3 regions of the Comamonas sp. MYb21 genome follow, and region 2 is predicted to be linked to each of the others. Evidence: predicted binding sites of a transcription regulator. Region 2 holds the regulator's gene; each other region holds the start of a gene.

Region 1 (7,183 bases), on a different contig from region 2:
ATCAAGTCCTCGGGCGTGACTTCTTCTTTCTCGCACAGTGCGTGGTTGGCCGGCATGATGCACACCAGGCGGTTGGTGCACAGCGGCGTGATGTCGAGATTGGGGTGCTCGATCGCTGAGCTGATCACGCCCAGATCGGCCTGGTGGTTCAGCAAGCGTTCGCGAATCTGCTCGTGGCCGTGGCAGGCAAAAGTCATCTTGCAATCGGGAAACTGCTGGCGAAAACTGGCGACGGCCTGCGGAATAAAGCTTTGTCCAATCGAGGGGCCCGAGACCAGGTTCAGAATGCCGGTGCGGTGCCTGGCCAGGTCGCCTGCCAGGTCGTTGACGCGCTGCACCGACTGGTAGACCTGCTCGACCTCGCCAATCAGGCGGCGCGCCTCCGGCGTGGCAAACAAGCGCCCTTTGATGCGCTCAAACAAAACAAAACCAATGCGCTGCTCGGTGTAGGCCAGCAGACGGCTGACGGCCGGCTGGGAGACAAACAGGATTTGCGAAGCGCCCGCAATGCTGCCGGTGCTCATCACGGCGCGGAATACCTCAATCTGGCGCAAGTTCAGTGCGGCCATTGTGGTCCTTACTAGTCAAGGTGACTACAAAAGCGGCCAAGGCGCTGGGAGACTGCACAGAGCAGGGCGCCACCAGCAAGCCTTAACCTCATGTTAATCAAGACCGACATTTCAGCAATTTCTATGCCACGCGAATACTCGTAAATTGCAGTCATTCCAATTTGTACGAGGCGCGCTCATGTCATCGGCCATTTACGTCGTCAACCCCAACAGCAGCTTAAGGGTCACCCAAGGTATTGATGCCGCGCTGTCGCCGCTGCGCATGCCTGGAGGGCCGCGCTTCGTCAGTGACTGGCTGCCAAGCGGTCCGCCCGGCGTGCAAAGCCAGCAGGATGTCGATGGCGTGGCCATGCCCCTGGTGCAGCATTGCCTGGCCTTGCCGGATGACTGCGCAGCGGTGGTGATTGCCTGCTTTAGCGACCCCGGCCTGTACGCCGTGCGCGAGGCCATGCAGCCGCGTGGCGTGCCGGTGCTGGGCATCAGCGAGTGCGCGATGCTGACGGCCCTGTCGATGGGCCAGCGGGTGGGCGTGATTGCGATTTTGGAAACCTCGATTGCCCGCCATATGCGCAACTACGGTGCGATGGGCATCAGCAGCCGCATTGCTGGCGAAGCTGCAATCGGCCTGGGCGTGACTGAATTGGCCGACCAGGAACGCACGCTCTCGCGCATGGTCGAGGTGGGGCAGCGCCTGGTGCGCGAGCAGGGCGCGAACGTGCTGGTGATGGGCTGTGCAGGCATGGCCTCTTACCGCGATGCACTGGCTGAAGCCACTGGCGTGCCGGTGGTCGAACCCACCCAAGCAGCTGCTGCGATGGCCTTGGGCCGTGCGCGGCTGGGCTGGTAGGCCTCTGCCCGCCACCCTAGCGGCATGGGCACAAGCCCTTGCACCCTTTTTCCCCTTGGATTGACTTTGATGGCTTGACCTGGGCGTGCGCTGCGCCGCCGTGTCACACCAGGCCTGTTTGTTTTCCTAGCACTTGAGTTCTACAACTATGAAGCGTCTTATTACCGTGGCTGCCGCCCAGCTGGGCCCTATTCAAAAAGCCGAAGGCCGTGACTCGGTCGTTGCACGCATGGTGCGCCTCGTGGAGCGCGCCTACCAGCGCGGCGCCAATGTGGTGGTGTTCCCTGAGCTGGCCTTCACGACCTTCTTCCCGCGCTGGTATGTCGAAGACCTCGACCAAGCCGACAACTGGTATGAAGAAACCCTGCCATCGCCCGCCACCCAGCCGCTGTTCGATGCGATCAAGCGCTACGGGATCACCTGTTACCTGGGTTACGCCGAGATCGCCCATGAGGCCGATGAAACCGGCGTGCTGCGCAAGCGCCGCTTCAACACCTCGGTGGTGATTGCACCGTCGGGTGAGGTCATTTTGAAGTACCGCAAAGTCCACCTGCCCGGCCACAAGGAGTTCTCCACCATCCGCAAGGTGCAGCACCTGGAGAAGCGCTATTTTGAAGTGGGCAACCTGGGCTTTCCGGTCACCCGCGCCCCGGTGGGCGAGGTGGAAGGCGTCAACATGGGCATGCTGATCTGCAACGACCGCCGCTGGCCAGAATCCTGGCGTGAGCTGGGTCTGCAGCAGGTCGAACTGGTCATGCTGGGCTACAACACCCCGGCCGTGAACCAGGAAAACCGTGGCTTTGAAGCCCACCATCTGCGCAACTTCCACTCGCAGTTGTCGATCCAGGCCGGGTGCTACCAAAATGCCACGTTTGGTGTTGGCGTGGCCAAGGCCGGCAATGAAGATGGCTTTGAGCTGATGGGCCACTCGATCATCGTCAACCCGCAAGGCGAGATCATGGCGATGGCCACCAGCTGGGACGACGAGCTGGTCGTGGCCGACTGCAACCTTGCGATGTGCGAGCTGGGCCGCACCACCATCTTCAACTTTGCGCAGCACCGCCGCCTCGAAGCCTACCAGCGCCTCACCAACCAGACCGGCAGCACAGCCCCTGCCGTTTGGCAGCCCCAAGGCGCTGCCGTCGCCCAGGAGCAGAACTGATGAATGCGCCCAGCCTGGCCGAGCTGCCCAGCAGCATCGCGCATGCGTTGTTTGGCGCGATGCGTGTGCCCACGTTTGCCGATGTTGAGTTGGCCGCCGAGCGCATTGCACCCTATATACGCCGCACGCCTTTGCTGTTTTCGCGCAGCCTGAGCGAACGCACGGGTGCACGCATCTGGCTCAAGCCCGAATGCCTGCAAATCACCGGCTCCTTCAAGCTGCGCGGTGCCTTCAATGCGATCTTGTCGCTCAGCCAAGCGCAGCGCCACAACGGCGTGATTGCGTACTCTACGGGCAACCACGGCCAGGCAATTGCCTGGGCCGCTGCCACGCTGGGCGTGCAGGCGACGATTGTGATGCCTGCGGATGCGCCCAAGAACAAGGTCAAAAAGGCGCTGGAGCAGGGCGCCAACGTGGTGCACTACGACCGCATGACGCAAAGCCGTGAGGAGATTGGCATGCAGTTGCTGGCCGAGACCGGCGCGACCCTGATCCCGCCGGGCGACTTTCCCGAAGTGCTGGCCGCCCAAGGCACGGTCGCGCTCGAAGCCTTGCAGGACTTGCCAGCCGATGACCTGGCGCAACTTAGTCTGTTTGCCGCTCCCTGTGGCGGTGGCGGCCTGATGGCGGGCTGCAATTTGAGCCTGGCCGCCTTGAGCCCGCAAACCCGCCGCGTCGCCGTGGAACCGGCTGCGTTTGATGACACCCTGCGCTCACTGGCCAGTGGCACGCGCCAGAGCAATCCCAAATCGGCCGATTCGATTTGCGACGCCTTGCAGGCCGTCACACCGGCCGAGCTGCCTTATGCGATCAATGGCCTGCGCCTGAGCCAGGCCGTCAGCGTCAGCGACGCAGAGGTGCTGGCCGCCATGCGCTTTGCGATCGAAGACCTGCGTTTGGTGGTCGAGCCCGGCGGCGCAGTCGCCTTGGCAGCCTTGCTCGCAGGCAAGCTGCCGCTAGAGGGCCAAAGTGCAGTGGTTGTGCTGTCAGGGGCCAATGTCGACCTGCCTTTGCTCAGCCAGGCCCTGGCTTGATGCCATCGCCACATCCCGAGCGGGCCTGCTCTTGCGTTCCATGCATTCGCCAGCGCCCGCACCGTCCAGCTATTTCCAGAGTCCATGCACCATGAATCTACCTTCCGCTTTCCACTTTGCCTTCAACATCCGCGACCTGGACCAGGCCCGCGCCTTTTACGGTGGCGTGCTCGGCTGCGTCGAAGGCCGCAGCACCGACACCTGGGTCGATTTTGATTTCTTCGGCCACCAAATCTCCTTGCACCTGGGCGAGCCCTTTGCCACGGCCAACACCGGCAAGGTCGGCCAGCACATGGTGCCGATGCCGCACTTCGGCATCATCTTGCTCTACCCCGACTGGCGCGCCATGGCCGATCGCCTGCAAGCCGCCGGCGTGGAGTTTGTGCTCGCGCCCCAAGTGCGCTTTGAGGGCGAGCCCGGTGAGCAATGGACCATGTTCTTTCGTGATCCGTTTGGCAATCCAATCGAGGTCAAAGGCTTCCGCTCGGAAGCGCAAATCTACGCGCACTAAGAATGTATTGAGGTTCCCAAAAACACTGCCCCAAAGCCGCTCCACGCACCAAAGCCAATGCGCTGAGCACCAATCCGGTGCAGGTTGGCATGAAGCCCGCTTGCAACCAGCGCATGTGTGAACCTAGCTAGAGAAAGAAACGACGCCATGTTTGATCTGACCATCCGCAACGGCCGTATCAGCACCTCCCAAAACACCTTTGTGGCCGATATCGGCATTCAGGGCGGCACCATTGCCGCCATCGGCGAGAACCTGCCAGCAGGGCGGCGTGACATTGATGCACAAGGCCTGTGGGTCATGCCCGGTGGCATCGACAGCCACGCCCATATTGAACAGGCATCCAGCTCCGGGGTGATGTGTGCCGATGATTTCTACAGCGCCACGGTCTCGGCCGCGTTCGGCGGCACGACCTGCGTGATCCCGTTTGCTGCGCAGCACAAAGGCCAGCAAGTGCCCGAGATGGTCGCTGCCTACGCCAAGCTGGCGGCCGAGAAAGCGGTGATCGACTACGGCTTTCACCTGATCCTGTCCGAAATCACCCCGCAAATGCTGGAGCAGGATTTGCCACGTGCAATTGCAGAGGGCATCACCTCGCTGAAGGTCTACATGACCTACGACAAGCTCAAGATCGACGACTTCCAGATGCTGGATGTGCTGGAAGTCGCAGGCCGCGAAGGCGCGATGGTCATGGTGCATGCCGAGAACCACGACGTGATCCGCTGGATCGCCCGCCGTCTGCTGGACAAGGGCCTCACGGCGCCCAAATTCCACGGCGTGGCCCACGATGCGATTGCAGAAATCGAAGCCAGCTCGCGTGCTATCCAGCTGGCCAATCTGCTCGATGTGCCGATTTTGCTGGTGCATATTTCAGGCCCCGAAGCGATTGAAGTGATTCGCAGTGCCCGGCAACTGGGCAGCAAAGTGCATGCCGAGACCTGCCCGCAATACCTGTTCCTGACCGCAGAAGACATGGACCAGGAGGGTCTGGAAGGCGCAAAATTCTGCTGCAGCCCACCGGTGCGCGACAAGGCCGCGCAAGACAAGGTCTGGCAAGGCCTGCTGGACGGCACCCTGGGCATCTACAGCTCTGACCACGCGCCCTACAAGTTCGATGAAAGCGGCAAGCTGCCCAAGGGCGATGCCACCACCTTCAAGGAAATGGCCAATGGCGTGCCCGGCCTGGAGCTGCGCTTGCCGCTGCTGTTCTCCGAAGGCCTGCTGACTGGCCGCCTCACGCCCGAAGAATTTGTGCGTCTTACTGCCACCAACCATGCATACATGTATGGCCTGCAAAAACGCAAGGGCGATATTGCCATCGGCCTGGATGCCGACATTGCGATTTGGGACCCCCAAGCCCAGCGCAGCGTGCGCTGGAGCGACCTGCACGACCAGGTTGGCTACACGCCTTACGAGGGTCGTGTGGTCAACGGCTGGCCCATTACTGTGATCAACCGTGGCGAGGTGGTGGTCGAGAACGCCCAGCTGCTGGCCCAGCGTGGCCGTGGCCAGTTCCTGCCTTGCGAATGCCCCGAGCCCATTGTGCAAGCAGCCCAGCAGCCCAAGCCCTCTGATGCCTCGCAATGGCTGGGGCTCAAAGGCAAGGCCTGGCAGCAGTATTGAGTGCCAGATGACGTCGACTTTGGCGGGCCCTTAACAACAGGTTAAGGCATACCGATAAAACGGCAGGCGACAGCTTGGCCAATGCGCCCAATAATTTTCTCAAGCTCCCAAGCTACTCAGGCCCAGCCAGTGATGGCTTTTCATCCATGAATGAACGAACTCCGCCCATGAACAACCTTGCCCATACCCTCGCTCGCGCCTCCTGGCTGACACTGGCACTGGCTTTGACCAGCGCCGCCCAGGCACAAACTGCTGCGCCTTTGAAAACCGCCTTGGATCCCACCTTTGCCCCGCAGGCCATGGTCAAGATCGGTGGCGGCCTGCAAGGCTTCAACGTCGACATGGGCGAAGAAATCGCCAAGCGCCTGGGCCGCAAGCTCAGCATTGATGCAACCGAATTCTCGGGCCTGGTGCCGGGTCTCAACAGCGGCAAATACGAGTTTCTGCTCGCGCCTGTGACGGTCACGCCTGAACGCGCCAAAGCCATGCTGTTTACCGAGGGCTACACCGAGACAAACTACACCTTCATGGGCCGCAAAAACGCAGCCGCGCTGGAATCGCTGGAGGCGCTGAAAGACAAGGTCGTGGCGGTCAACAAGGGCTCGAACTACGACGCCTGGGCCAAAGAGAACGCCGACAAGTACGGCTTCAAGTACTTCGTCTACGGCTCCAACGCGGATGCGATTCAGGCCGTCTTGACCAAGCGTGCCGACTACAACCTGACCGGCAGCACAGTGGCGGGCTGGGCCGTCAAACAATCGCCTGCGCTGCAGGCGGGCTACACCATCAAGACCGGGCTGGTCTGGGCGATTCCCTTCCGCCTCGACGACAAGGCCGGCCGTGACCAGGTCAGCAACGTGCTCAAGTGCATGAAGGCCGATGGCACGATCGCCAAGCTCGCAGAAAAATGGTATGGCTACTCACCTGCGGCCAACAGCGTGGAGCGCACCGTCAGCCCAGGCCACGGCGTGCCCGGCACCGAGAACTACGACGCCACCCCCGTTAAGCCGAAGTGCTCGTAAGCACGCGATGGCTGTGATAACCCTGAAGTGCTGAGGACCTATGAGCGCCCCCATTCTTGAACTTGTTGAACTGCGCAAATCCTACGGCTCGCTGGACGTCTTGCGTGGTGTGAACTTGCGTGTGTACCCGGCAGAGCTGGTGTGCGTCATCGGACCCTCTGGCTCTGGCAAAAGCACCATGCTGCGCTGCTGCAACCGGCTGGAAGAGCCCAGCGACGGCCAGGTGGTCATCAACGGCCAGGACATCATGCGGTCCGATGTCGATGTCAACCAGGTGCGCCAAAACGTCGGCATGGTGTTCCAGCACTTCAACCTGTATCCCCACCTGAACGTGCTGGGAAACATCACCCTGGCACTGCGCCAGGTGCAGAAAAAAAGCAAAGCCGAGGCCGAGACCATTGCCCAGGAGGCGCTGGCC
Region 2 (7,183 bases):
CGGGGCTTGAGCGCCCCCTTGATCATGTCAAAGCGGAACAAGCGGCACTCGATGGGGCCATTCCACATGGGGGTGCGGCGCGATTCCTTGAGGCGCATCTTGCCGGGCAGTTTCAGGTCAGGCGTCAGCATCCAGGCGCTCCAGCCGCTGTAGTTCTTTTTCCAGTGGCTGGCCAGCTGGGTGAAGAACTCGCCGCCATCTTCGGTCTGCGCCGTCTCGCGCCCTGCGCGCTCGACATGGCCCATGCGCTCGGCCGCATTGCGGCCGGCAGAGCCCGCCGCCGCGATACGCTCGCCGTACGGCGGGTTGAGCAGCATCATGCCGGGCTGCTCGCAGGGGGGCATGCGCTGCAACGCATCGCCGCCGCGCAGCTCGATGGTCTCGGCCACACCGGCGCGCTCGGCATTGCGCTGGGCAAAATCGACCATGCGGAACGAGATGTCCGAGCCATAGATGCCCACGGGGCTCTGGGGCAGGATCTGGCGCTCAGCCTCGTCCAGCATTGCCTCCCAGACATGGCGCTGGAAGGGCACCAGCTTTTCAAACGCAAAGCGGCGCAGGATACCGGCCGGGATCTTGCGCGCGATCTGGGCCGCTTCAATCAGCACCGTGCCGCTGCCGCAGCAGGGGTCGTACAGCGGCTGCGGGTCGTCACCGTGCGGGTCCCAGCCGCTCGCGGCAATCATCGCCGCGGCCAGCGTTTCCTTGAGCGGCGCATCGCCCTTGTCCTCGCGCCAGCCGCGCTTGAACAGCGCCTCGCCCGAGGTGTCGATATAGATGGTGGCGCCATCGGTGGTCAGGTGCAGGTGCACGCGCACATCGGGGTGGTGCGTCTCCACGCTGGGGCGCACGCCGTGGCGCCGCTCGCGGAAGCGGTCGGCAATCGCATCCTTGACGCGCAGCGCGGCAAAGTTCAGGCTGGTCAACGGGCTGTGCTGGGAGGTGACCTCGATCTTGAAGGTCTCCTTGGGCGAGAACCAGATCTCCCAGGCCACCTCGCTGGCGGCGCGGTAGAGGTCGTTCTCGTTGCGGTACATGCTGTGCGAGAGCTCGACCAGCACGCGCTGGGCCAGGCGGCTGTGCAGGTTCAGCAGCAGCGCATCGCGCCACATGCCGCGCAGCATGACGCCGCCGCGCGCCACCAGGAGGTCCTGGCCGCTGGCGCCGGTGATGGCATGGACTTCGTCCGCCAAAAGGCCCTCGACGCCGGCGGCGCAGGGCAAAAACAAATGCAGTTGGTTCATAAGCAGGGGGGCAAGCATACGCGCTTGCCCCATTGTCTGCCAAGCGCACGGGAATGTGGACTGTGCCAGTGGCATTCGCCAGCCCGGCGCCCATAGCGCAGGCGTAACGGGTGGCTGGCTGCTATAGTCTGGCCCCAGAGCGGGCCGCAGCCCTCGGTGCAGCCGCCCTTCCCCTCCATCACTCAGAGAGAATGCGGATGCCCTACCTCGGAGCCGGCGTACACGTCATCATTGCGCTGTTTTTTGCGGTCCACGCCGTGCGCAGCGGCCAGAACAACTACTGGCTGTTTGTGCTGCTGGCCTTCCCCTTCCTGGGCAGCGTGGTGTATTTCTTTGCCATCTACCTGCCCAATTCGCGCCTGCAGCGCCATGCCCGCAGCCTGGCGAGCAATGCCGTCAAGGCGCTGGACCCGACCCGCGAAGTGCGCGAAGCCCAGGCCGCCTACGACTACAGCCCCACCGCGCAGAACCAGATCCGCCTGGCCCAGGCCCTGCTGGCCAATGGCCAGGCCGAACAGGCCTTTGGCCACTTCGAGGCCAGCATGAAGGGCCCGTTTGCCAACGACCTCGATATCCGCTGGGGCGCTGCGCAAGCGGCCTACCAGGCCGGCCATCCGCAGCAGGCGCTGCAGCAGCTGCGCGTGATTGCCCAGGCCGATGTGCATTTCCGCGCCGAGGCCGTGGGCCTGCTGGTGGCCAAGTCCTATGCCCAGCTGGGCGACCAGGCGATGGCGCGCAAGAGCTTTGACTTTGCGCGCCAGCACTCGGGCAGCTTTGATGTGATGGCCGAGTACGCGATCTGGGCCGCAGGCCAGGGCGACTGGCAGACCGCCAATGCGCTGCAGGCCGAGTTGAACAAGGCGATGACGCACTGGAGCGGCCAGCAGCGCCAGCTCAACCGCGAGATGCTGCAGCGCCTGAAAACCGCGTTCGCCGCCCAGCCCAAGTAAGCGCGCGGCCCTGGGACGGCTGCAATAGGCCTGCTGCCAGCAGGCCATCAAACCGCCCGGCAGCCCTTGCCGCACGCCAGTTTGCGCTTGCGCAGACAGCCGCCACAGCGCAGTCGCTAAAATCGCTGTCTATGGCAAAAATCATCGTTCTGGCCCTGGTGCTGCTTTTCTTTGGCTGCGGCCTCTACATGCACCTGCGCGGCAAGGTGCGGCACAAGCTGCTGCGCCAGCTGTTTGACCACTCCACCTTTACGGCGCCGTTCAATGTGTTCATGCTGATGTTCAGCAAGGTACCGCGCACGCCCTACCTGCCCACCAGCACCTTCCCCGACCTGGCCCCGCTGCAGGCCCACTGGCGCGAGATCCGCGAAGAGGCCATCGGCCTGCACCAGGCCATGCAGATCAAGGCGGCGGCCAACAACGACGACGCGGGCTTCAACTCCTTCTTCAAGACCGGCTGGAAGCGCTTCTACCTGAAGTGGTATGGCCAGGCCCACCCGTCTGCGATGGAGCTCTGCCCCAAGACCACGGCGCTGGTGCAGGCCATCCCCGGCATCAAGGCCGCCATGTTTGCCGAGCTGCCGCCCGGCGCTAAGCTCAACCTGCACCGCGACCCCTATGCCGGCTCGCTGCGCTACCACCTCGCTGTGCTGGCGCCCAATGACGACCGCTGCATGATCGAGGTCGATGGCACGCCCTACAGCTGGCGCGAGGGCGAAGGCGTGATCTTTGACGAGACCTTCATGCACTGGGCCGAGAACGGCTCCGAAGGCAACCGCATCGTGCTGTTCTGCGATGTCGAGCGCCCGATGACCAATGGCTTTGCGCAGTGGCTCAACCGCTGGCTGGGCACGCATGTGGTGGCTGCTGCCAGCTCGCCCAACAACGAAGGCGATCCGCGCGGCTTCATCAGCCGCATCTTCAAGATCTCGTTCTACATGGGCCAGTACCGCCGCCGCTTCAAGGCCTGGAACAAGACCGCCTACAAGCTCACCAAGTTCGGCCTGATGCTGGCCGTACTGGCCTTGTTCATCTGGTGGCTGTGGCCGAAGTAAATCGGCAGCTTCCACAAGCGAAAACCGCAGTGCCCAGGCAGCTGCGGTTTTTTTATGGTGGCTGAGACTTTGGCTACAGCGCCTTGCGCAAGCTGGCGGGCGGGATGCGCATGGCCTCGCGGTACTTGGCCACCGTGCGGCGCGCGCATTCAATGCCCTGGGCCTGCAGCAGATCGGCGATCTTTGCATCCGACAGCGGCTTCTTCGCGCTTTCCTCGTCGAGCAGCTGCTTGATCAGCGCCTTGACGGCCGTGCTCGACGCGCTGCCGCCGGTCTCGGTGCCCAAGCCCGAGCCAAAGAAGTACTTGAGCTCAAACGTGCCCTGGGGCGTGGCCATGTACTTGGCCGTGGTCACGCGGCTGATGGTGGATTCGTGCAGGCCCAGCTCGTCGGCAATCTCGCGCAGCACCATGGGGCGCATCGCCAGCTCGCCATGCACAAAGAAATTGCGCTGGCGCTCGACGATGGCCTGCGAGACGCGCAAGATGGTGTCAAAGCGCTGCTGGATGTTCTTGATGAACCAGCGCGCCTCCTGCAGCCGCTGCTGCAGTGCGCCATGGCCTTCGCTGCCCTTGTGGCTGCGCAAGGCATTGGCGTAGACATCCTGCACGCGCAGGCGCGGCATCACCTCGGCATTGAGCTGCACGCTGAAACCGGGCACCGGCAGGCCGCGCTCATTGCTGGGTCGCACGATGACATCGGGGATGATGGTGTTGCGGTCCACATCGGCATAGGGCCGGCCGGGGCGGGGTTCGAGCTTGGCGATCAGCGCCAGCGCGCTGCGCACCGCCGCCTCGTTGCAACCGGTCAGCTGCACCAGCTTGCGCACATCACGGCGCGCCAGCAGATCAAGGGACTCCTGGCAGACCAGCAAGGCAGTCTCCAGCGCCAGCGCATCGGCCTCGGGCGTGTCCGAGCCCTCTTCATCCAACAGGCGCTGCTGGGCCTTGATCTGCAGCTGCATGCACTCGGACAGGTTGCGCGCGCCCACACCAATCGGCTCCAGGCTTTGCAGCAAGCGCAGCGCCACGGTCAGGTGGTGCAGCAGCGCCTCGTAGCGCTCGGGGTCCGAAGCATCGCCAAAGCTTTGCGCGAGCTCGGCCAGCGTTTCTTCGAGGTAGCCGTCGTCGTTCAGCGATTCGATCAGAAAGTAGAGCGCGGCCCGGTCTTCCTGGCACAGGCGCAGCGACAAGGCCTGGCGGTGCAGCACATCCTGCAGGCTCAGGTGCTCGCTGCGCCGGTCGGACATCGGCGTCTCGTCGTCATCATCGCCTGCGCTGGAGCGGGCGGGCAGATCGCCGCCCCACTCTTCCCAGTCCGATGCCGAATCGCCGGCAGCGGCCTCGGCATCGACGCCGGTTTCCTTGCCCGCAGCAAAATCCAGCGGCTGGTCGGAGGTTCCGGGCTCGAAATCGCTGCTGTTGCTGGTGTCGGCGCTGGCAGCAGTATCGGCAGCCTTGTCGGCTGCTTCTGCAGCCTCGGCAGATTCAGCGGCGTCTTTACCGGCTTCGGCCTCGGGGGCCTCTTCGCCCTCGCGCTCCAGAAACGGGTTTTCGTCGAGCATCTGCTCGACTTCCTGCGTCAGCTCCTGCGTGGACAGCTGCAGCAGGCGAATCGACTGCTGCAACTGGGGCGTTAGGGTCAGGTTCTGCGATACGCGCAGCGACAGCGACGGCATCATGGCTGCGCCTTTGCAGCGGCTGCGGCAGTTGGCAACAGATCAGCCCTACCGGGCCCGCAGCGCGGGTCGGTAGCTTGGCTGGCACGCCCGCCAAGGCGTGCGGTGTCACATACGGAAATGTTCACCCAGATACACCCTCCGGACCTCTGCGTTCTCCACAATCTCTTGCGGCGTCCCGGCGGCCAGCACCTTGCCATCGCTGATGATGCAGGCATGGTCACAGATACCCAGGGTTTCGCGCACATTGTGGTCGGTGATCAGCACGCCAATGCCGCGCTCCTTGAGGAAGGCGACAATGCGCTGGATCTCGATCACGGCGATGGGGTCGATGCCGGCGAAGGGCTCGTCGAGCAAGATAAAACGGGGCTGGGTGGCCAGTGCACGGGCGATCTCGACGCGGCGGCGCTCGCCCCCGGACAGCGCCACCGACGGTGACTCGCGCAGGTGCTCGACCCGCAGCTCCTGCAGCAGCGCGGTGAGCTGGCGCTCGACCTCGGCGCGCGAGAGCGGCTTGCCATGCTCATCCTTTTGCAGCTCCAGCACGGCGCGCACATTGTCCTGCACGCTGAGCTTGCGAAAGATCGAGGCTTCCTGCGGCAGGTAGGACAGGCCCAGCTGCGAGCGCTGGTGGATCGGCATATTGGCCACCGACTGCCCATCGATGCGGATATCCCCGCCATCGCTGCGCACCAGGCCCACGATCATGTAGAACGAGGTGGTCTTGCCCGCGCCATTGGGGCCGAGCAAACCCACCACTTCGCCCTTGCGCACCGACAGCGATACATCCTTGACCACCTTGCGGCTGCCATAGGACTTCTCCAGGTGCAAGACCTCCAGCTGGCTGCGGTGGTCGCTGTTGGCGACCCGGGCATTGACGGAAATGGTCGACGAGTTTTCTGCCACGGTTACTTGGCTCCGTCGTTCAGTTGGGTGCTGGGGCGCAATGGCGTCTTGTCATCGGCAGCGGGCTTGGCCGGGGCGCTGGCCTTGTCGTCCGCCTTGCCGTCGGCCTTGGGCGTCAGGATCACGCGCACGCGGTCCTTCTTGGGCGCGCCGGGCTTGGGATCGGCCGCCGCCTGGGCACCCTTTTGGCCGGAGACCGTGAAGGTGTCGCTCAGGTTGTTGTAGACGATCAGCGGGCCACTGACCTGGTCGGTCAACGTGGTCTCGCGGTAGCGGCGCAGCTCGCCACGGCGCTCAAAGTGCACGGTGTCGTCGCGGCCGTTATAGGTGATGACCTCGCCTTCGCCTTCGACGAACTCGTCGGGCGCGCCAGGGGCGGAATCCCGCTTTTGGCGGAAGAACGCGAGCTTGCCCGGCGCAGCGGTGACCACGCCGTGCTGGAAGCCGTCGCGGTCCTGGCTCACGGTCAGCTGCGCGCCACGGATGATGATGGTGCCCTTGGTCACCACCACATTGCCCGTGAAGACACTGGTCTGCTTGAGTTCATCGTGGCGGCCATCGTCCGCCTCGATGTTCATGGGCTTGGTGCGGTCTGCACGCTCGGCGTGCGACAGCAGCGGCACGGCCAGGGCCACTGCCACCAACAAAGTGTTAAAAATACGGTGTCTCATAAGGCATGAATCTTGCTCTGCCCCATTGTAGCCATGCTGGAGCGTTGGGCCGTTTTTGGCACAAAAAAGCCCGCGCGTGCGGGCTTTGTCTAAAGCGTTGGGGAGGCCGCTCAGCCTTGTGCCGCCAGGAACTCTACCACTTGCAGCACGTTGCTCATCGAGCCGGCACGGGTGCCGTCGGTGTAGTACTTGCCCGCCACGCCCAGCGATGGAACGCCTTCGACGCCGTAGGACTCTTGCAGCTGGGTGGCCTTGCGCACCTGGCCTGCGACGCTGAAGGAGTTGTAGGCTTCCTTGAACTTGGCCAGGTCCACGCCGTTCTTGTCCATCCAGGCAAAGATCTCGTCGTCCTTGTTCAGGCGTTGGCGCTCCACGTGGATCGCACGGAAAACCTTGACATGCACGTCAGGGATCAGGCCCATCGACTCCAGCGCAAAGTAGATCTTTTGCTGGGGCACAAAGGTGTTGTTGAAGGCCACGGGCACGCGGCGGATCTGCAGGTTCTTGGGGGCAGTCTTGGCCCAGGCTTCAAACTGCGGCTCGAAGGCATTGCAGTGGGGGCAGCTGTACCAGAAGAACTCGATCACCTCGACCTTGCCAGCGGGCGCATCGGGGGTGACGGGCTTGGCCAGCTTCAGGTAGTCCTTGCCTTCCTTGAACTTGGCCTGTGCGTTGGCGC
Region 3 (7,183 bases), on a different contig from region 2:
CCCGGTGCTGGCCCAAAGCGCAGTGCGCACTAGCGCAAAAATGTGTCAGCCCCGAGCGGCTGTGCCAAAAATCCTGCACCGCTCGGGTATTTATCGACAACTTTTACGCGGGCCTCCGACAGGCATTGACTGCCTTGGCTGACAGACCCGCTGCACGGAGATGACAGCCCAACATGGCTGGTTAGCTATACAAATAATAGCTATATGCATTCCGGCGGCCGACAAACCCCGGAAGCGCATTGGGGCTCCTGCAGGCGCTGCCCCCCATGGCGCAGTGCAGCATGGTAAATTCGCGGACTGCCAGGCCTTCTGCCTTGTTTGCGAGTTCTTTGTTCTGCGCGCTCGGCCGCCGGGTTTTTTCCCATTTTGTTTTACTGAGAGACATCATGAAAATTCATGAATACCAAGGCAAGGAAATCTTGCGTCAGTTCGGCGTGCCCGTTCCGCGCGGTATCCCCGCCTTCACTGTGCAAGAAGCAGTGGAAGCAGCACAGAAGCTGGGCGGCCCCGTGTGGGTGGTGAAGGCCCAGATTCACGCAGGTGGCCGCGGTAAGGGCGGTGGCGTGAAGGTTGCCAAGACCATCGACGACGTGAAGGCGCTGTCCGAGCAAATCCTCGGCATGCAGCTGGTGACCCACCAGACCGGCCCTGAAGGCCAGAAGGTGCGCCGCCTGTACATCGAAGACGGTGCCGACATCCAGCAGGAATACTACCTGTCTGCCGTGACCGACCGTGGCACGCAGAAGGTGGCCTTCATCGCTTCGAGCGAAGGCGGCATGGACATCGAGGAAGTGGCGCACAGCACTCCCGAGAAGATCATCACCGTGCTGGTCGACCCCATTGCCGGCTTCACGCAAGCCAATGGTGAAGAGCTGGCCAAGGGCATCGGCATGCCTGCTGATTCGGTGGCCCAGTTCATCGATATCTGCCAAAAGCTGTACAAGTGCTACATGGACACGGACGCATCGCTGGTTGAAATCAACCCGCTCAACCGTGATTCCAAGGGCAACGTGATTGCACTGGACTCCAAGTTCAACTTCGACCCCAACGCACTGTTCCGTCACCCAGAACTGGTGGCCCTGCGCGATCTGGACGAAGAAGATCCTGCTGAAGTGGAAGCTTCCAAGTTCGACCTGGCCTACATCAGCCTGGACGGCAACATCGGCTGCCTGGTGAACGGCGCTGGCCTGGCCATGGCTACGATGGACACCATCAAGCTGTTCGGCGGCGAGCCTGCCAACTTCCTGGACGTGGGCGGCGGTGCCACCCCCGAGAAGGTCACCGAAGCCTTCAAGATCATGCTCAAGAACCCCAAGGTCAAGGGCATTCTGGTCAACATCTTCGGCGGCATCATGAAGTGCGACACCATCGCTACCGGCGTGATCACCGCTTGCAAGGCGGTGAACCTGAGCGTGCCACTGGTCGTGCGCATGAAGGGTACCAACGAAGAGCTGGGCAAGAAGATGCTGGCCGAATCGGGCCTGCCCATCATCTCGGCCGACACCATGGCCGAAGCCGCCACCAAGATCGTTGCCGCAGTGAAGTAAGCCCTGGAGAACACACATGTCTATCTATATCAATAAAGACACCAAAGTCATTACCCAAGGCATCACGGGCAAGACCGGCCAGTTCCACACTGAAAAGTGCCAGGAATACGCGAACGGCAAGAACTGCTTCGTCGCTGGCGTGAACCCCAAGAAGGCTGGCGAAAAGATTTTCGACATCCCTATCTACGGTTCGGTCAAGGATGCTGCCAAGGACACCGGTGCCACCGTGTCCGTGATCTATGTGCCGCCTGCTGGCGCTGCTGCTGCCATCTGGGAAGCGGTGGAAGCCGACCTGGACCTGGCCATCTGCATCACCGAAGGCATCCCCGTGCGCGACATGCTGGAAGTGCGCAACAAGATGAAGGCCAAGGAAGCGGCTGGCGGCAAGAAGACCTTGCTGCTGGGCCCTAACTGCCCAGGCCTGATCACCCCCGGTGAAATCAAGATCGGCATCATGCCCGGTCACATCCACAAGCCAGGCCGCATCGGCGTGGTGAGCCGTTCGGGCACGCTGACCTATGAAGCCGTGGCACAACTGACCGAGCTGGGCATTGGCCAGTCGTCGGCTGTCGGTATCGGTGGCGACCCCATCAATGGTCTCAAGCACATCGACGTGATGAAGGCGTTCAACGACGACCCGAACACCGACGCTGTGATCATGATCGGCGAAATCGGCGGTCCAGACGAAGCCGAAGCTGCGCTCTGGTGCAAGGCCAACATGAAGAAGCCTGTGGTGGGCTTCATCGCTGGTGTGACTGCCCCTCCCGGCAAGCGCATGGGCCACGCTGGCGCGCTGATCTCCGGCGGCGCCGACACGGCAGATGCCAAGCTGGCCATCATGGAGGAGTGCGGTTTCACCATCACCCGCAACCCATCCGAAATGGGCCGCCTGCTGCAAGGCCTGCTGAAGTAAGCAAAATTACGCATGCCAGGGGCTGCGTGCCCCGCTAAACTGCGTACTCCATAAAAAGAAGACGCCAGATCGTTCAGGTCTGGCGTCTTTATTAATAACTACGGAGCGCAACATGGATTACGTCAATCATCCCGACTTCTGGATCGGGCTGGTCAAGATCATCTGGATCAACATCATTCTCTCGGGCGACAACGCCGTTGTCATCGCGCTCGCAGCGCGCTCCCTGTCCCCTGAACAACAAAGAAAAGCCATCATGTTCGGCTCCGGTGCCGCCGTGGTGCTGCGCATCTTGCTGACCGTGGTCGCCGCCAAGCTCTTGGAGCTGTCCTTCTTGCAGATCGTTGGCGGCTGCCTGCTGCTGTGGATTGGCCTGCAGCTGCTCACCAGCCATGACGAAGAAGAGGGCGCGGGCAAGGGCACCGGCACGATGATGGCCGCCATCCGCACCATCCTGATCGCCGACCTGGTGATGAGCCTGGACAACGTGATTGCCGTGGCGGCTGCTGCCGGCGGCAATATGCTGCTGCTGATCCTGGGCCTGGCGATCTCGATCCCGCTGGTGGTCTTTGGCTCCACCTTGATGATCAAGCTGATGGAGCGCTTCCCGGTCATCGTGATCCTGGGCGCCGGCCTCATCGGCTGGGTAGGCGGCGAGACCATCATGAACGACAAGCTGTTGCATGGTTTTGTAGCAGCCAACCCTGCGCTGCACTACCTGGCAGCTGCCGCTGGCGCCGCCCTGGTGGTGGGCCTGGGTCTGTGGCTGCAAAAGCGCAATACCGCGCCTGCACACTGAGCGGCTGATCCTCTCAGCCCAACACAAAGCGCCTTCGGGCGCTTTTTGCATTTCTGCGCAGGGCTGCAGAGATGGTGCTTCGTCAAGAGGAAACAGCGCCTGCAGCAGCCAACGCATTGATCGGCATCAGCCATCGAGAGGAGTCAAGGGTAAACCCGTAACCAAAATCCGGTAGCACCCAACACATCGTGATCCTTTGTCAACCGCGTATCGAAAATGTCATTTGTATAGCTTATGTGCATATAATCGAGACGAGGTTTATCAATATGCCAAGACTCATAGTTTCATTAGATGGAGTGGTGATCCAGGACTACATGCTGACGGAGTCCAGGGCCACCCTGGGGCGCCGTTCCACCAACGACATCGTGCTGACCGACATGGCGGTCAGCGGCGAGCATGTGGCCTTCACCTATGAGAAGAAGATCGGCATCGTCGTCGTCGAAGACCTGGGCAGCACCAATGGCACCAAGGTCAACGGCCTCAAGGTGCGCCGCCAGGTGCTGCAAAGCGGCGACCTGCTGGACATCGGCAAATGCCGCATCCGCTTTTTGATGAACTCTCTCGTGCCCGAAAGCCACTACATGCATGCCAGCGAAGCCGGCAGCCTGACCGCCAAGCCCGCCCATGCCGACCACGGCGAAGACAGCCCCACGGTCCCCGCCGACTTCCCCCCTGCCGAAGAGCAGCCCTACACCCCCAGCCCCTACCTGCGCGCCGTCAGCGGCGCCAGCGAAGACATCATTCTGTCCAAGGTCGTCACCACCGTTGGCCGCCCTGGGATCGCCGTCGCTGCGCTGACCAAGCGCGGTAAGGGCTATATCGCTACTAAGGTAGATGGGTCTGCGGATGTGGTGCTGAACGGCCAAGCGCTGAATGGCGTGGGGTTGTCGATGCACAAGGGGGATCGGATTGAGCTGGCGGGGATGGCTTATGAGTTTTGGACTTAGGGCTCTGGGTCTTGGGCTTGCATAGACAGGGCCTACACAAATGCTGCGGCACCTTTGGGTGCCGTTTCTGTTTCTGCTTCCCATGCTCTTAGCATGCACAGTCGTTCATCGGGTGACAAAAATGGCAGAAATCTTGGCTCGCTGACATTTATGAACGTCTTGCACAATAAGTTAACAAAACGCCGCATTTTTGTCAGCCGAGGCCGCGAAATGCGTAGACGCCAAAAGTTGGCACAGCACTTGCATTAAGTGATCCATGCCAAGTCGCTCGACAAGGCTACCTAATCACTGGTTACATAGAGAGGATTCAACATGCTGCGTACTATGCAAAAGGGTTTCACCCTGATCGAACTGATGATCGTTGTGGCGATTATCGGTATTTTGGCTGCTGTGGCACTGCCTGCTTACCAAGATTACACCGTCCGCGGTAAAGTGACCGAAGTCATGATTGCTGCAAGTTCGCCCAAGAGCTTGATTAGCGAAGCGTTCCAAAGTGACAACCTCGCAGGCGTAACTGCGGCAGCCACAGAATATAATAATCGCCCTGCTGCTGAAAAGACCAGTAAGTACGTTGGTGGTATTAACATTGATACCGCTACTGGTGTGATTACGGTAACTACTGCTGCTGCTGCCACTTCCGGTTTGCCAACCGATGCTGCTGCAAAGAATGTGAACTATTCCCCTAACGTTAATGGTGTTGCGTTGGTGTCTGGTGCAACTGGTGCCATTGACTGGGCTTGTACATCTACTACAGACACCACCGCTACAACTCGTGCTTTGGGTAATAAGGTAATCCCTAATGATCCACTGCCCGCGAAATATGCACCTTCCGAATGCCGTTAATTATTTTTAATTAATAGCAAAAGCCCGCTAACTGCGGGCTTTTTTTTGAAGTTCAGTTAAATGAGTAAAATTAGAGCTGCGGCAATCCATTTTGGTATAACAATGTCGATAATTTTACCTTTGTTAATATTGGTAAAGCATTATTGGTTTCGTGGGTCTTTTTTCTCATTGATGGATGCGAATGGCTTATTTTTCTTGTTTTTGCTAGTTGGTTTCATTTGTGGTCCTTTCTTGACGTTCTTTGTATTCGATAAAAAGAAAAAAAGGCTTTCGTTAGTAATAGATATTGCCGTTATTGCTGTGCTGCAAATTTTTGGGGTTGGGTACGGTTTGTTTGTTATGAGTTATGCACGCCCCGTTGTCATGGTTTTTGAAGTAGATCGGATACGTGTACTTTCTTTCGCTGAGTTAGATCGACAAGAAGAAAATATATTTCCTGGATGGACCAGTATTTGGAGTTTTAGTCAGCCGCAAGTGGTTTTTTTGAGGCCTGCTGGAAGCAACGGCGAAAAATGGAAAAGAATATATTCGGATATAAATGGCCAGCAAGCCAGTCGTCAGCCTAGTCAGTGGACAGATTATTATGATAATTCTAAAATTATTTTAGAGCGTACCAAGCCGCTGGAGACTCTCATAGAGAAATTTCCAGAAAAAGTCAAGGAAATAGAATTTTCCATAAGAGCTAACGCCAGTGCCCGCTGGCTGCCATTGGTCAGTGAGAAAAAATTGGACTGGGTAATTTTTTTGGATGATAAAAATGCAAAGCCGATTGCATTCATGAATTTAGATGGATTTTTCTAACAAAAAATCTTGTGAAATCATTAATTTTATTTATCACTAATTTTATTTGACAAATGGCTTTCATTTTTGCCACCTTGTTTCGTCAAAAGAAGAATTGAGCTCATTACCATCCCCTTATCTATCGCCTTGCACATGTCATAAACAGTCAGCAGTGCGACCTGAACTGCGGTCAAGGCCTCCATCTCCACGCCAGTAGGCCCAACAGTTTCTGTTCTGACTTCGCAACGTACAGCGTTCTTTTCGGGTAACAGCTCAAAATCCACCGCCACCTTGGTCAGCGCAATCGGGTGGCACAGCGGTATCAGCTCACTGGTCTTCTTCGCCGCCATGATGCCGGCAATGCGTGCAATACCCAGCACATCTCCTTTTTTGGCGGTGCCGGCGGCGATGATGTCCAAGGTGGCCGGCTGCATGGTGATAAAGCCCTCCGCAATCGCAATGCGATGGGTGTTAGGCTTGGCGCCTACATCGACCATATGGGCCTGGCCCTGGGCGTCGAAATGGGTGAGTTCAGTCATGGTGCTTTCCGTGTTCAATACGTCACAAGCGGCAATACAGGGTGCAACTTGTGCAGTGGTGCTTCATCATACGTGTTGGGCTGAAGGCTTGATGGCAAGGAGCCCGCTCTGGTCACCCTCTGGCTTGATTCAGATTCAGCATCTGCTGCCGCACGGAATTTTGAATGAATACATGGTTTTTTAAACGCACAGCATGTGCATTGTTGGCCACCCATATGGCTGCGGTGGCCACTCTGGCCCCCATGCAGGCGCGGGCCGACACCAGCTTGCCGGCGATGGGCGAGGGCGCCGAGATGACCACCAGCGAGGAGCGGCGCCTGGGCGATGACATTGCACGCGAGATCTACCGCGATCCGCAGTTTCTCGATGACGCGATTCTGTATGAGTACGTCAACGGCATTTGGCAGGAGCTGATGCTGGCAGCGCGGCAGCGCGGCACCTTGACATCGGAGCTTCAAGAGCGTTTTGCCTGGCAGGTGATGCTGATCCAGGATGCCACCGTGAACGCCTTTGCACTGCCAGGCGGCTTTATGGGTGTGCAGACCGGCCTGGTGGGCGTTGTCGGCAGCCGCGATGAGCTGGCCTCGGTGCTGGCCCACGAGATGAGCCACATCACCCAGCGCCATATTGCGCGCATGCTGGCCCGCCAGTCGCGCATGACGCCGGTGATGATTGCCGGCATGATCCTGGGCGCGTTGGCGGCCAGCAAGAACCCGGCTGCGGCCCAGGCGCTGATGGTGGGCAGTTCGGCCGCTGCCATCCAGTCGCAGCTGAACTTCTCACGCGATATGGAGCGCGAGGCGGACCGCACCGGCATG

The links. Region 2 encodes sigma-54, which starts transcription at its own class of promoters, with help from an activator protein. Its sites were predicted from a motif close to TGGCANGNAANCTGCTTT; they were not measured.
Region 1: hydA (dihydropyrimidinase) is a predicted target of sigma-54. The motif match lies at 4,209-4,226, and genes of this name have one in related genera.
Region 3: WH367_RS08685 (pilin) is a predicted target of sigma-54. The motif match lies at 4,433-4,450, and genes of this name have one in related genera.

The regions. Positions count from the first base shown of each region.
Region 1 is NZ_JBBGZC010000004.1:208,730-215,912, forward strand. It holds gene WH367_RS07645 (LysR family transcriptional regulator) at 1-569, opposite strand, end outside; gene WH367_RS07650 (aspartate/glutamate racemase family protein) at 748-1,416, shown strand; gene WH367_RS07655 (N-carbamoyl-D-amino-acid hydrolase) at 1,565-2,578, shown strand; gene WH367_RS07660 (threonine/serine dehydratase) at 2,578-3,612, shown strand; gene WH367_RS07665 (VOC family protein) at 3,704-4,123, shown strand; gene hydA (dihydropyrimidinase) at 4,271-5,743, shown strand; gene WH367_RS07675 (transporter substrate-binding domain-containing protein) at 5,911-6,765, shown strand; gene WH367_RS07680 (amino acid ABC transporter ATP-binding protein) at 6,806-7,183, shown strand, end outside.
Region 2 is NZ_JBBGZC010000011.1:209,272-216,454, forward strand. It holds gene WH367_RS17830 (THUMP domain-containing class I SAM-dependent RNA methyltransferase) at 1-1,244, opposite strand, end outside; gene WH367_RS17835 (hypothetical protein) at 1,442-2,194, shown strand; gene WH367_RS17840 (aspartyl/asparaginyl beta-hydroxylase domain-containing protein) at 2,326-3,249, shown strand; gene WH367_RS17845 (RNA polymerase factor sigma-54) at 3,323-4,930, opposite strand; gene lptB (LPS export ABC transporter ATP-binding protein) at 5,036-5,812, opposite strand; gene lptA (lipopolysaccharide transport periplasmic protein LptA) at 5,836-6,504, opposite strand; gene WH367_RS17860 (thiol:disulfide interchange protein DsbA/DsbL) at 6,615-7,183, opposite strand, start outside.
Region 3 is NZ_JBBGZC010000005.1:86,842-94,024, reverse strand. It holds gene sucC (ADP-forming succinate--CoA ligase subunit beta) at 387-1,547, shown strand; gene sucD (succinate--CoA ligase subunit alpha) at 1,564-2,460, shown strand; gene WH367_RS08695 (TerC family protein) at 2,573-3,256, shown strand; gene WH367_RS08690 (FHA domain-containing protein) at 3,556-4,203, shown strand; gene WH367_RS08685 (pilin) at 4,516-5,046, shown strand; gene WH367_RS08680 (hypothetical protein) at 5,107-5,847, shown strand; gene moaC (cyclic pyranopterin monophosphate synthase MoaC) at 5,874-6,365, opposite strand; gene WH367_RS08670 (M48 family metalloprotease) at 6,566-7,183, shown strand, end outside.